Regions from separate parts of the Acidaminococcus sp. AM05-11 genome, predicted to be linked through region 2. Evidence: riboswitches for the same ligand, from Rfam matches in the RefSeq annotation. Region 2 holds a riboswitch; the other holds the start of a gene.
The links. A riboswitch is a leader RNA that binds a small molecule or an ion and turns the genes downstream of it on or off. The one in region 2 is predicted to bind thiamine pyrophosphate.
Positions count from the first base shown of each region.

Region 1: linked by a shared signal. The riboswitch ahead of thiC (phosphomethylpyrimidine synthase ThiC) and the one ahead of thiS (sulfur carrier protein ThiS) in region 2 are both predicted to bind thiamine pyrophosphate.

Region 1 is NZ_QRMX01000003.1:183,230-190,526, forward strand. Features, by position in the region: gene DW089_RS03150 (mechanosensitive ion channel family protein) at 1-808, opposite strand, end outside; gene DW089_RS03155 (glycerate kinase) at 963-2,201, shown strand; gene thiC (phosphomethylpyrimidine synthase ThiC) at 2,293-3,591, opposite strand; TPP riboswitch at 3,648-3,745, opposite strand; gene nifJ (pyruvate:ferredoxin (flavodoxin) oxidoreductase) at 3,954-7,297, shown strand, end outside.
Region 2 is NZ_QRMX01000004.1:125,001-132,297, reverse strand. Features, by position in the region: gene gltA (NADPH-dependent glutamate synthase) at 1-513, shown strand, start outside; gene DW089_RS11715 (thiamine phosphate synthase) at 599-763, opposite strand; gene DW089_RS03830 (thiamine phosphate synthase) at 745-1,182, opposite strand; gene thiH (2-iminoacetate synthase ThiH) at 1,163-2,419, opposite strand; gene DW089_RS03820 (thiazole synthase) at 2,419-3,198, opposite strand; gene thiF (sulfur carrier protein ThiS adenylyltransferase ThiF) at 3,185-3,847, opposite strand; gene thiS (sulfur carrier protein ThiS) at 3,849-4,040, opposite strand; TPP riboswitch at 4,109-4,226, opposite strand; tRNA gene DW089_RS03805 (tRNA-Thr) at 4,400-4,475, shown strand; gene DW089_RS03800 (helix-turn-helix transcriptional regulator) at 4,661-4,888, shown strand; gene DW089_RS03795 (hypothetical protein) at 5,024-5,278, shown strand; gene murI (glutamate racemase) at 5,273-6,067, opposite strand; gene aroD (type I 3-dehydroquinate dehydratase) at 6,289-7,044, opposite strand.

The DNA of each region.
Region 1 (7,297 bases), on a different contig from region 2:
TTTTTTCCACCAGGGCCTGCATTTGTTCCACAGTGCTGTCGTAGGTAACGCCCAGGGTCATGTTGATTCTTCTGCGGTCCCGGTTGGTGAAGTTCTGGATGGGGGTGTTGATGATCAGGGAATTGGGGATGTACACCAGGGCTTTGCCGAAGGTCCGGACGTTGGTGCTGCGGAAGGAAATGGATTCCACAATGCCTTCCACGTCATTGCAGATGATCCAGTCCCCAATGTGGAAGGGCTGGTCCATGAGAATTACCAGGCAGGCGAAAAAGTTGGCCAGGGAATCCTTGGCGGCCAGGGAAACGGCCAAGCCGCCGATGGACAGGCCGGCGATGAAACCGCTGATGTTGAAGCCCCAGGTGCTCAGCACGCTGGCTACCAGGAAGAAGATAATCAGCAGGTGGAAGAAGGAGGACAGGATGCCGCTAATGGCGGGGTCCACCTTCCGGCCTTTTTTGCTGATGAAGTAGTTGAAGAAAAAGTTGGTGCTGCGGCTCAGGTTGTAGACCACCCAGTAGAAGACGGTAATCATTACTGAGGAGAGCAGGTTCCGGGCAATGGAGGTGGAGGCCAAGGCACCCCAGGGGGAAGCCGCCAGGGCGGTATAAAGGCCAAAGGCCAGAATGGCCAGCCGGCCGGGCCGGTACACGGCGGAAGCAATGCTGGCATCGGCGTCCACCGGCAGTTTGTCCAGGATAAAGCGGATGAGCTTTTCACTGACAATCCGGAAACCAATATAGAAAAAAGCCGTAAAAGCCAGGGCGATGCAGCAGGGCACCCAGGCCATAATATCATCGTATAAGATCATAGGGACCTCCTTTGGGGCAGGGGATGTAGCACAAAGTATAGTCTGATTGTACCATTGGAAGCCGTCCCAGTGCAAGAAAACAGGACGGAGGCAGGCTTGGTATGGTATAATCGGAGGCAGTGAAAACTTGTTGAACAAAACTGGAGGAATCCCCATGTCGTTACGTACAGACGCAGAAAAAATCATGCAGAGCGCCATTACCGCATCCCTGCCCGATACCGCAGTGGAAAAGGCCCTGCAGCATAAGGAATTTGGCAAAGGAAAAATTGTGCTGGTGGCCATTGGCAAGGCTGCCTGGCAAATGGCCAAAACGGCCAACTATATTTTAGAAGGCAAAATTTCCCAGGGCATTGTCATTACCAAATACGGCCACTCCAAGGGCGAGCTGCCGCCTTTGGAAATCTGGGAAGCCGGTCACCCGGTGCTGGACGAAAATTCCCTGAAGGCGACGGAGCGGGCCATTGACCTGGTGTCCGGCCTGACTGCGGAAGATACGGTACTGTTTCTCATCAGCGGCGGGGGTTCCGCCCTGTTTGAAAAGCCTTTGATTCCCTTAAAGGAACTCCAGGCCATTACCTCGGACCTATTGGCCAGCGGGGCGGACATTGTGTCCATGAACACCGTCCGCAAGCGCCTCAGTGCCGTCAAGGGCGGGAAGTTTGCCCAGCTGTGCGCACCGGCCAAGGTGTACGCCATTGTGCTCTCCGACATTATCGGGGATCCTCTGGATATGATTGCGTCCGGTCCGGCTTATCCCGATACCAGCACCAGTGAGCAGGCCCTGGAGGTCATCCGGAAATACAAGATTATGGTGTCCCCAGAAGCAGCCGCTGCCCTCCAGCAGGAAACGCCTAAAGCGCTGGATAACGTGGAAACCATCATTACCGGCAGCGTTACGGAACTGGCTGCAGCCGGCAAAGCGGCGGCAGAAGCCCTGGGCTACGAAACCCTGGTGCTGACCACCAGCCTGGCCTGTCAGGCCAAAGAAGCCGGCAGTTTCCTGGGGGCCATTGCCCGGGAGTACGCCGGCAAGGGCAAAAAACTGGCCTTTATGGCCGGTGGGGAAACGGTGGTGCATCTCCACGGCCGGGGCAAGGGCGGCCGGAACCAGGAATTGGCCCTGTCCGCCGGAGAAGGCATCAGCGGCCTTACAAACGCAGCAGTATTTTCCTTTGGCAGCGATGGCACCGACGGTCCCACGGACGCAGCTGGGGGCTACGCCGACGGCAGTACCAAAACGAAGCTTCTGGAGCAGGGGATTACCATTCCTGGGGTCCTGGAGCAGAATGACGCCTACCATGCCCTGGAAAAGACGGGCGGTCTTCTGATTACGGGGGCCACGGGCACCAATGTGAATGACTTGGCAGTCCTGCTGCTTGACGAAAAACTCTGATGTATAATTAAAATTAATGAAAGGACCCAGTTTGGGGCAGTTTGACTGTCCATCACTGGGTCCTTTTTGTCAACTTGGGCGAAGCAGGGGCTTATTTCTTTTTCACTTCGTCCAGGTATTGGCCGATGATTTTTACGGCGCAGTACTCTCCGCACATGGAGCAGTATTCTTCGGAATCCTTATTCTTGGCTTTCCGGAAGGCTTTGGCCTTCACCGGGTCAATGGCCAGACGGATCTGTTCGTCCCAGTCCAGCACCTTCCGGGCCTTGGCCATGGCCAGGTCCTGGGCTACGGCAGAGGGCAGGCCCTTGGCTACGTCTGCGGCATGGCCGGCAATCCGGGCGGCAATGACCCCTTCCCGGACGTCATTGATATCCGGCAGGCCCAGGTGTTCTGCCGGGGTGACGTAGCACAGGAAATCGGCACCGCTGACGGCGGCCAGGGTGCCCCCAATGGCGGAGGTAATATGGTCGTAGCCTGGGGCAATGTCCGTTACCAGTGGACCAAGCACGTAGAAGGGTGCTCCGTGGCACAGGCGCTTTTCCAGCTGCATATTGGTGGCAATCTGGTTAAAGGGAACGTGGCCCGGGCCTTCTACCATGACCTGGACGCCCTTGTCCCAGGCCCGCTGGGTCAGGCCGCCCAGGTTCAGCAGTTCCTGAATCTGGGACCGGTCGGTGGCGTCCGCCAGGCAGCCCGGCCGCAGGCCGTCGCCCAAGCTGATGGTCACATCGTAGCGGGCGCAGATGTCCAGGATTTCGTCGTAGTATTCGTAGAAGGGGTTCTCCTTGCCGTTGTGGAGCATCCACCCGGAAATAAAGGAGCCGCCCCGGCTGACAATGTCCATGACCCGGCCTTCGGCAATCAGGGTATCCAGCACCTGGCGGGTAATGCCGCAGTGCATGGTCATAAAGTCCGCCCCGTCCTTGGCCTGCTTTTCCACCACGTCAAAGATATCGTCCTTGGTCATGTTAATGACCTGGCCGTGGGTGGTAATGGCGTGGACCGTGGCCTGGTAAATGGGCACAGTGCCCACCATTACCGTGGAATGCTCCAGAATGGCCCGGCGGGAGGCGTCAATGTTGTCCCCAGTGGACAAATCCATGACCGCATCGGCGCCGGCGTCGATGGCGGCTTTCAGCTTGTCCAGTTCCGGTGCCGGATCCGGGTAGGCGGAAGAGGTTCCGATATTTGCGTTAACCTTGGTGGACAGCCCTTCGCCCACGCCCCGGGCCACCAGGCCCCGGTGGTTGATATTGGCCGGAATGGCGATGGTGCCCTTGGCTACCCGGTCCCGGATAAGGCTGGCCTCCAGCCCTTCCTGCTGGGCTACGGCCTGCATCTGTTCGGTGATGATTCCCTGTAATGCTGCTTGTCTCTGCGTCTTCATGACGACTCCTCCTTGGATAAAAAAGGGCCGCTTCCCTTTGCGGAAAGCGGCCGAAAAAACGGAGTCTACCACTTTCCTTCGGCGGTACTAACCGCATCAGGTTCAAAGGGTCGACCGTTTTGGTCTCTCAGCGAATGCGCCCCTAGTGATGGAGCTAGTTTAACAAAAAAATGAAAAGAATGCAACAAAAATTTTGGAGTGTTAAATTATTCAATAGGTGACAGTATTCAGTAAATTGTATGCAAAATAGGAAAAATTTATTTGTGCTTCTGGAGAATTTGCGTTATACTATTTACGACTAGGGGGACTATGGAAGTCTTACTATCGTAGTCATTATCTCTTAGAAAGAGGGGCTTATAACAATGAAAAAAATGAAGACAATGGATGGTAACACCGCTGCCGCGTATACTTCTTACGCTTTTAGTGATGTTGCAGCGATCTACCCCATTACTCCTTCTTCTCCGATGGCAGAAGTGAGTGATGAATGGGCTTCCCATGGGAAAACGAACATGTTCGGACGCCCGGTAGAAATCATGGAAATGCAATCTGAAGCTGGTGCTGCTGGTGCTGTGCACGGTTCTCTGGCTGCAGGTGCTTTGACCACGACCTATACCGCTTCCCAAGGTTTGCTGTTGATGATCCCCAACATGTACAAAATTGCCGGCGAATTGCTGCCCGCTGTATTCCAGGTAGCTGCCAGAGCTCTGGCCACCAGCTCTTTGAACATTTTCGGCGATCACAGTGACGTTATGGCTTGCCGTCAAACGGGCTTTGCCCTGCTGGCTGAAAGCAGCGTACAAGAAGTTATGGACATGTCTGCTGTTGCTCACCTGTCCGCCATCAAAGGCCATGTACCTTTCCTGAACTTCTTTGACGGTTTCCGTACCTCTCACGAAATCCAAAAGATTGAACTGCTGGACTACGAAGATCTGAAGAAACTGGTTGACTACGATGAACTGAAGAAATTCCGTGACCATGCTCTGAACCCGGACAACCCTGTTATCCGCGGCACTGCACAAAATCCGGATATCTACTTCCAGACTCGTGAAGCTGTAAACCAATATTACGAAGCACTGCCTGCTATCGTTGAAGAGTACATGGGCAAGATCAGCGAACTGACTGGCCGTGACTACAAACTGTTCAACTATACCGGTGCTCCCGATGCTGAAAACGTTGTTGTTATGATGGGCTCCGGCGCTCAGACTGCTGAAGAAGTAGCCAAGCTGCTGGTTTCCCAAGGCGAAAAGGTCGGCGTTCTGAACGTTCACCTGTATCGTCCGTTCTCCGCTAAACACTTCCTGGCTGCTATGCCTAAGACTGTAAAACGCATTGCAGTTTTGGACCGCACCAAAGAAGCTGGCTCCAACGGCGAACCTCTGTACCTGGATGTTCGTGACATTTACTACAACGAAGCCGTTAAACCTCTGATCGTTGGCGGCCGTTATGGTCTGGGTTCCAAGGAATTCTATCCTGGCGATGCCCTGGCTGTATTTGATAACCTGAAGAAGGCTGAACCCAAGAACCACTTCACCGTAGGCATTGTGGACGATGTAACCAACACCTCCCTGCCGAAAGAACACGTTCTGGATATCACCCCGAAAGGCACCACCTCCTGCATGTTCTGGGGCCTGGGTTCCGATGGTACCGTAGGTGCCAACAAGAGCGCTATCAAAATCATCGGCGACAAGACCGATATGTACGCTCAAGGCTACTTCTCCTACGACTCCAAGAAATCCGGCGGTATTACCGTATCCCATCTGCGTTTCGGTCATACCCCCATCAATATGCCTTTCCTGATCAACTTCGCTGACTACGTAGCTGTTCATAACTCCTCCTACGTTCGCCGCTACAATGTAGCTGCTGGCCTGAAGGATGGCGGTACTTTCCTGCTGAACTGCCCTTGGTCCGCTGAAGAACTGAACAAGGAACTGCCTGGCCAGCTGAAACGCTACCTGGCTGCTCACCACATCAACTTCTACACCATTGACGCTGTGAAGATTGCTTCCGAAATCGGTCTGGGTGGTCGTATCAACATGATCATGCAATCCGCTTTCTTCAAACTGACCGGTATCACCCCTGTTGAAGATGCTGTGAAATACCTGAAGGAATCCATCGTTCACTCCTATGGCAAGAAAGGCCAGAAGGTGGTTGACATGAACAATGCTGCCGTTGACAAAGGTGTTGACGCCATTGTGAAGATCGATGTTCCTGCTGACTGGGCTAACTGCGCTGACGAAGAACTGTATCCGAAGACCGGCAACAAGTTCGTTGACGAAGTTATGGTTCCCATGAACAAACAAGAAGGCCATGACCTGCCCATCAGCAAACTGATGGATCAAGCAGATGGTACGTTCCCCTCCGGCACTGCTGCTTATGAAAAACGCGGCGTAGCCATCAACGTTCCTGAATGGCAAATCGATAAATGTATCCAATGCAACCAATGCTCCATTATGTGCCCTCACGCTGCCATCCGTCCTGTACTGATGACTGAAGAAGAAAAGAATGCTTCTGGCGTAGACGCTAAACCGGCTCTGGGTGCAAAAGGTATGTACTTCCGCATCGCAGTATCCCCGATGGACTGCCAAGGCTGCAGCAACTGTATCGATGCCTGCCCCGCTCCGGGCAAAGCACTGGTTGCTAAACCCTTCGCTACCCAGGAACATCTGAAAGATGCTTGGACCTACTTCACCACCAAGGTATCCCACAAGGATAACCCCATGAACAAGTACACCGTAAAAGGCAGCCAGTTCGAACAACCGCTGCTGGAGTTCTCCGGTGCCTGCGCAGGCTGCGGCGAAACCCCGTATGCCAAACTGGTTACCCAGCTGTTCGGCGATCGCATGATGATTGCCAACGCTACCGGCTGCTCCTCCATTTGGGGTGCATCTGCTCCTGCAATGCCTTACACCAAGAACTACAAGGGTCATGGTCCTGCTTGGGCTAACTCCCTGTTCGAAGACAACGCTGAATACGGCTTGGGCATGTACCTGGGCGTAAAAGCTGTCCGCGATCGTCTGGCTGAAAACATGACCGCTGCTGCTGCAGGCAACGTTAGCGCTGACCTGAAAGCTGCTCTGGAAGATTGGGTAGCCAACAAAGAAAACGGCGAAGGCTCTCGTGAACGCGCAGAAAAACTGACCGCACTGCTGGAAGCTGAAAAAGCTGGCAATGCTGATCTGGAACATCTGTACGCGAACAAACAGTTCTTCGTAAAACGTTCTCAATGGATCTTCGGCGGCGACGGCTGGGCCTATGATATCGGTTACGGCGGTTTGGACCACGTACTGGCATCTGGCGATGATGTAAACATCATGGTATTCGATACCGAAGTTTACTCCAACACCGGCGGTCAATCCTCCAAGTCCACTCCTGAAGCTGCAGTTGCCAAGTTCGCTGCCAGCGGCAAGAGAACCAAGAAAAAGGATCTGGGCATGATGGCCATGAGCTATGGCTATGTATATGTTGCCCAAATCAACATGGGTTACGACAAGAACCAGGCTCTGAAGGCCATTAAGGAAGCTGAAGCTTACCATGGTCCTTCCCTGATCATCTGCTACTCTCCTTGCATCAACCACGGCATCAAGAGAGGCATGCAGCACTCCTTCCAAGAAGCCAAGGCTGCTGTTGACAGCGGATACTGGGTAAACTTCCGTTACAACCCTGAACTGAAAGAAGAAGGCAAGAAGAGCTTCTTCCTGGACAGCAA
Region 2 (7,297 bases):
ATGGATGCGGCCCGGTGTGCCCGCCGGATGGGTGCGGACGTGCATGTACTGTACCGCCGGGGCGAGGCTGAACTGCCTGCCCGGCTGGAAGAAATCCATCACGCCAAGGAAGAAGGCATCCAGTTTGACTTCCTGACCGCTCCCCTGGTAATCCATGGAGACGACACCGGCCGTGTCTGCGCCGTAACCTGCCAGAAGATGCAGCTGGGCGAACCGGACGCTTCCGGCCGCCGCCGTCCTGTACCCATTGAGGGCAGCGAATACGACCTGCCGGTGGACATGGTAATCATGGCCATTGGTACGTCCCCCAACCCCATGAGCTACGAAGGCACCCCCGACCTGGAGCTGACCAAAAAAGGCTGCGTCCAGGCTGACGAGGAAACCGGTGCTACGTCCGTGCCCGGCCTGTACGCCGGCGGTGACGCTGCCACAGGTGCCGCTACCGTAATCCTGGCTATGGGTGCCGGCAAGAAAGCTGCCGCCCATATGGCCGAATACATGCTGAACAAATAAGGGACTTGCCCCTGAACGCAAGACAAAACCACACACACGCAAACGAGGCTGGAAAAATGAATGTTCATTTTTCCAGCCTCGTTTTTTATTTTTCCGGCAGCTGCGCAAAAGCTCCCATACCCCAGGCTCCGGCAGCCCCGGCAGCAGCAAGCTCCGGGAGCTTTTCCCGGGTAACGCCTCCGATAGCCCAGACGGGCACCGGGGAGCGGCGGCATACCTCCTGGAGCAGCGTCACCCCTCTGGGGGCCAAATTTGGCTTACAGGCGGTGGTATAGATATGACCCAACTCACCCTTGCGGTACCTAGTTTCGCCGCTGTAAGGACGTCTTTCAGGCTATGGCAGGAGGCTCCCAGGGGCGGCAGGGCGGCCCGTTCCTCCGGCCTAAGGCGCTCCAACACCGGAAGCGGCAGGTGCAGGCCCTCGGGGCGCAGTTCCCGGGCCGCTTCCGGGTAAAAATGCAGAATGCAGGGCACCCCGGCCCGGCGGCACAGAGAGAGGACCTGCCGGGCCAGCTGCCGATAAACCTCTGGATTTAAATCCTTTTCCCGAAGCAGCAGGGCCGCAGGCCGCTGGGCCAAAATCCCTTCCACCTGTTCCAGCAGGGGAACCTGGTACAGCTGGCGGTGGGTGACGCAGCCAAAGGGCAGGCTACACGTAAAGGTAGTCATTGCGCACCGGCTGGAGGCCTTCCCGGTCCAGATCCTCCGTCATGGCCCGGAGGCTCCGGCCGTCCTGGATTTCAAACTGTTCGTCCCCTTCGGACCCGCTCTGCTCTCCAGTATACTTTTCCTCGTGGTCCCCGATGCCCGTGGACACCCCAGCGGAGACCTTGGTGGCCGCAATGCGCACAATGCCGTTGCGAAAGGCCGCGGATTCCCGGCTGGAAACGGTAATTCCTGCAAAGGGCAGGAACAGCCGGTAGGCGCAGAGAATCTGGCACAGCTGGCGCTCCCCTACGTCCTGGGGGTTGATGGAGGCGTTGTTGATAATGGGCCGCAGCCGGGGGCAGGACAGGCTCATTTCCGCCCAGGGATACTTCCGCTGGAGGTAATACACGTGAAGGGCTGTGGCCAGGGCGTCCTTGCGGAAATTGGACAGCCCCAAAAGGGCTGAAAAGCCCACCCCCCGCATGCCGCCCCTAAGGGCCCGTTCCTGGGAATCAAACCGGTAGGGCCATACCCGTTTGTGCCCCAAGAGATGCAGGGTTTCGTATTTTTTCAGATCGTAGGTCTCCTGGAATACGGTGACCGAATCCGCCCCGCAGGCATGGAGATACCGATACTCGTCGGTGTTCATGGGGTAGACCTCCAGACCCACGTTCTTGAAGTACTTGGCGGCCAGCTTGCAGGCCTCCCCGATATACTCCACGCTGCTTTTGGCCCGGCTTTCCCCGGTAAGCAGCAGGATTTCCTCCATGCCGCTTTGGGCGATTACCTGCATTTCCTGCTCCATCCGCTCCCCGGTGAGCTGGAGCCGGTGGATGGGATTGTAGCAGTTGAAGCCGCAGTAGATGCAGTAGTTTTCGCAGTAGTTGGCCAGATACAGGGGTGTGAACAGATACACCGTGTTGCCAAAATGCCGGCTGGTAACTGCCCGGGCCTTTTGGGCCAGTTCTTCCAGGAAGGGCTCCGCCGCCGGGCTGAGCAGCGCCTTCAGGTCCTCCACGGTCACCCGCTCATGGCACAGGGCCCGGCGCACGTCCACCGCCGTATAGGCGCTGGGGTCATAGGACTCCATTTGGCTGATAACCTTTTCCCGAACCTCCGACTGGAGCTGCTCCATGCCGGGCAGGTATTCCATCGGGTCCTTCCGGCAGGAAGGGTCGTTTTCCAGTTGGTGTTTCCGTTTCAGGGCAGCCGGGGTTAGATTCTTGCCGTCCACCAAAAATTGATTTTCTTCTTCCATCAGGCATCCTCCCGCAAAAAGCCAGTCAAGGGATCGCTGGAGGCGGCGCCCCGGCTGAGCACCCGTCCCAGGCCGGACAGATACGCTTTCCTACCGGCTTCCACCGCGCTGCGGAAGGCCTGGGCCATGAGAGGTAAATCCCCGGCAGTGGCCAGGGCGGTATTTACCATTACCGCAGCGGCCCCCATTTCCAGGGCTTCACAGGCCTGGGAAGGCCGGCCAATGCCCGCGTCCACAATGATGGGCAGGTCAATTTCGTCCAGGAGGATCTGGATAAAGTCCCGGGCGGACAGGCCCCGGTTGGAGCCAATGGGCGCAGCCAGAGGCATAACAGCCGCAGCCCCGGCACTGACAAGGTCCCGGGCCGCATTCAGGTCCGGGAACATATAGGGCAGCACCACAAAGCCGTCCTGGGCCAGAAGTTCCGTGGCCTTGATGGTTTCCTGGTTGTCCGGCAGCAGGTACCGGCTGTCCCGCATGATTTCAATTTTCACGAAGTTCCCGCAGCCCAGTTCCCGGGCCAGTTTGGCAATGCGCACCGCCTCCTGGGCATTCCGGGCGCCGGAGGTATTGGGCAGCAGGGTTACGTCTTGGGGAATGTACTGAAGGATATTGTCCTGTCCAGTGGTATTGGTCCGGCGGACCGCCAGGGTAATCATTTCGGCACCGGCGTCCTGAATGGCCGTTTGAATTAACGGCAGGGAATATTTCCCCGAGCCCAGAATAAAGCGGGAATGGAAGATTTTGCCTCCCAGCTGCCAAGTATCATTTGCGTTCATAGTATTCATCCTTTCCAATTTTTTCTGTTTCTCCAGCTAGCAGCTGAAGCACCGTAAGGGCCTCCTGGGCCGCACACAAATTGACCCGGGCCCCGTAGAGCCCGTCTCCGTCCCGGATATCCGCCGTCCTGTCCCCGCACAGGTAAAAATGAGGGGACAGTTTGCGCACCCGGACCCGGTTGCCGGAGGAAAAGCCGGCCATACCGGAGGCGGCCACCAGCACCGCCTGGGGAAAGCACTCCCGGACCGTATTGCACAAAAGTGCCTTTTCCCGGGGCCCGTCAAAGGCTTCTACAATCAAGTCATAGCCGGCCAGCTCCTGGGGGATATTTTCCGCCGTCAGCCGCAGGATCCGGGGCACCAACTCTGCGTAGGGGGTAATCCGCCGCAGGCTCGCCACCAGGGCCTCCGCCTTGTACTGGCCCAGCTGGTCCATAAAATACAGCTGCCGGTTGAGATTGGTGGCTTCCACCCGGTCGTCGTCCACCAGCCGTAGGTGTCCTACCCCAGCCCGGACCAAAAGCTCCGCTACCCGGGAGCCTAGGCCCCCCAGCCCGCAAATGGCCACCCGGCCCTGGCGGAATTTGGCCTGACGCGCCGCTCCGTGGCGGCTTTCCAGGGCGTCAAACCATTCTTTTTGGCTGAGCATCTCAGCCCCCGCCTACAAACGACACGATCTCCAGCACGTCTTCCGGCTGGAGCAGCACCGAGGCATACTGGCTTTTGGGCACAATGTCCCCGTTTCGTTCCACGGCTACGTTGCCCAGGTCGATCTGCCGCTCCCGAAGGTACGCCAGCAGGGTCCGGCCCTCAGCCTTTTCTTCTTTTCCATTGATTCGCATTTCCAAGGCCTCCTTGTTTTGGGACAACAAAAAAGAGAAGCCACCTGAATCCGGGTAACTTCTCTTGCCGTTTTGCTCGTTTGCATCCCTACGTTGGCATTATCCAAATCAGGTTCACGGGTCGAAGGGCCTACCTTCCTCTCAGCCTGTCCGGCATTTCTGCCTGCAAGCTCCCCTGCCCTGCGGTTTTCACCGCCGGCTTCTCTATTCTGTTTGCTTTTGATTATACCGCTATTTTCTGGAAATTGCAAAAAACAGGTTAACTTTATACGCTCCCAAAATCTTCCGTTTGCCGCCCGAAAAATACAGATCAGGCCTTGAAAAAAAGCGGAAAACATGGTAAAATACTCTCCATGAATGCTACTGTAGCTCAGTTGGTAGAGCATCTCATTCGTAATGAGAGGGTCGTAGGTTCGAATCCTATCAGTAGCTCCATTTTTTTACCCTTTTTTGGACCTGCCGGGTTTCCGGTCTCCCCAGGGAGACGGAGACCTGTTTTTTTATGCCCCAAAACGGCTCTTTTCTGGGAGGATTTCGCCCCACCCTTCCTGCTATACTGAAAGTATGGAAAAACGCAGGATTGCCCCCTGCCCTGGCAGGAGGCAGCAAAGGAGGAGCCTATGGATATTACAGAGATCATCAAGGAAAAATTGGCAGACCGCAGCCTGCACCAGCGGGACCTGGCGGAACGGACGGGCATCCGGAAGGACTCCCTGTCCCTGTACGTGAACCGGAAGCGGGAGCCCAATCTGGAAACCCTGCTGCGGATTTTGGAGGGGCTGCATTGCAGCCTGGAGGTCCGGGATGAGGAAACCGGGGAAACCTACCAGGTGGCCGCCGGGGATTAATTTCCCCAAACACTTACCTGGGAGGATTTCACCCCACCCTCCCTGCTATACTGAAAGTAAGGGAAGCTGTAGGGCCTGGCTAAAGCCGGATTGGGGAATCCGGGGCGCCGGGCCCACCAGAAAGGATGGATGCCTATGGAAGATTGGGAAGAAGATAAATACCTCAAGAAAAAACGCCTGTCGGTGCGCATGGAGGAGGAGCCCCTCCGGCGGTTTGGGGAGCTCTGCCGGCAGCAGGGCACTACCCCCAGCCACGTGATCCGGGATTTCATCTTCCGGTTTATTGCCCGGAACTCAAAAACCCCCAGGCAGGGGAACGCTTCTGGGGAAAGCAAAAAAACAGGATGTGTGACCACCAGGGTCATACATCCTGTTTTTGCTTTATCATAATTGAATCAGCTTGAAGACGCAGCCGTTTGTGTCCATGACCCGCTGGGCCAGCCGCTGGCCCCGTTCCACATCGGCGGTAAAGCAGATTTCCGTTTCCCCGATGCCTTCCGTCTGGGCCAGTCCCCGGGCCGCCAGGTCCTCGATGGCATCCTGGGTGGTCCGCTCTGCCGGGTCCAGAATGGTCACCTGGGATCCCAGGGCCTTTTGCAGCTCTTCCCGGACGAAGGGATAATGGGTGCAGGCCAGGAGCACCGTATCCACGTCATGGGCCTTCAGGTCGTCGGCATATTCCTGTACGGCGCTGGCCAGTTCCGGAGTGCCAAATTTCTCCCCTTCAATCAGGGGCACAAATTTAGGGCAGCCCTGCCCAAACACCTGGATTTCCGGGTCCATGGCCTGGATTTCCCGTTTATGGGCCCCGGTGGACACCGTAAAGTCCGTGGCCACAAAGCCCACCCGTTTGTTCTTGGTTACGCCTTTCACCATCCGGGCGCCTTTGGCCATACCGATAACGGAAAAGTCATACCCGTTTTGGATCACGTCCTTACCCAGCACCGTAATGGTGTTGCAGGCCACCACCAGCTGCTTGATGTGCCGTTTGTCCAGGTAGGCGGTCATATCCCCTACAAATTCAATGATCTGTTCCCGGGACCGGTTGCCATAGGGCGTCCGTGCCGTATCCCCGATAAAGATAAAATCCTCGTGGGGCATTTTTGCCCGGAGCCATTTCAGCACCGTCAAGCCCCCTACTCCTGAATCGATTACGCCAATGGGTTGTTTCTTATCCATCTGTATGCCCCCTCTTTAGACTGCCGCGCCGGCAGGTTCGTTCACCTTCTATTATACCGCAAAGCAATCCTGTATTTACAAAAAATTCAGCAGCGGTCCAAAAGACCGCTGCCAGTTGTTGCAAAGCTGGGTGCTGAAGAAAAAATAAACGGACAAATTTCTCCGTTTTCCCCTTTAGCCCATAAAAAAACAGGTGCAGTTCTCACCACACCTGTACGCTTTTAGGCCAGGCTCTTTAAGAATATGGACAGGCCGTTGGCTGGCAGCTGTCCCGGTGCCGAAGCTTTGCCGGCAGTGCCGAAGGTAATGCAGGAACCGAAGGCTTCGCCGCAGATCCTGCTGATGACGCCCTTGTGCCCCATGGACATGGTAATCACCGGCGTTTCATCGTGTTCTTCCTTCATGGTCAGGGTGGCATCCAACAGGGTCAGCACATCCCGTTCCGACTGGGGCATCACGGCGAATTTGGCAATGTCACAGCCCAGGTCCTGCATCTTGCACAGGTTCCGGACGATGATGTCCTTGTCCGGGGTACTCTTGAAATTGTGCCGGGAGCCAACCACCTTGACGCCGGCTTCGTGGGCCGCCTCTACAATGGTCTTCATGGCTTTTTCGCCCCGGGACAGTTCCACGTCCACCAGATCAATCAGGCCGCTGTCAATAACCGCCAGGAGCAGATCCACATAGTCCTGGGTATCGATTTCCATCATGCCGCCTTCTACGTCCGTGCGGACGGTGAAGAGCAGCGGCAGGTTCCACAACTGGTCCCGGAACAGGGTCATGGGTTTAATCCGAACTTCCGGATCCGTTACATTGTTGAAGAAATCTGCTCTCCATTCAATCAGGTCACAGGGGGAATTCATGATTAGATTCACGGATTTCCGCACCCCTGCGTAATCGCTGTCCGAAATGGGGATGGCAATCTTGGGCATTCCTTCGCCGATACGTACATTCTTTACCTTTACTACTTCGCTCATTTGGCTTACCTCTTTCCATGCTACTATCCTACTGGTTTGCTATAAGTGACTAAAAGTATACCACCCAAAGTTACTGCTGTCAAACATTCTTGCCACAAATTTTAAATTTTTGTAAACAATTGCACCATTTATTACAGGTTAACTTTTCCTGTAAAGAAAGAAGGATGCGCGGCCATTAGAGGGGAAAAGCCGCACATCCTTCTTATCTATAAGAGGATTCAATATGAGTAATTCGCAAATGGTGCCAAGAAAA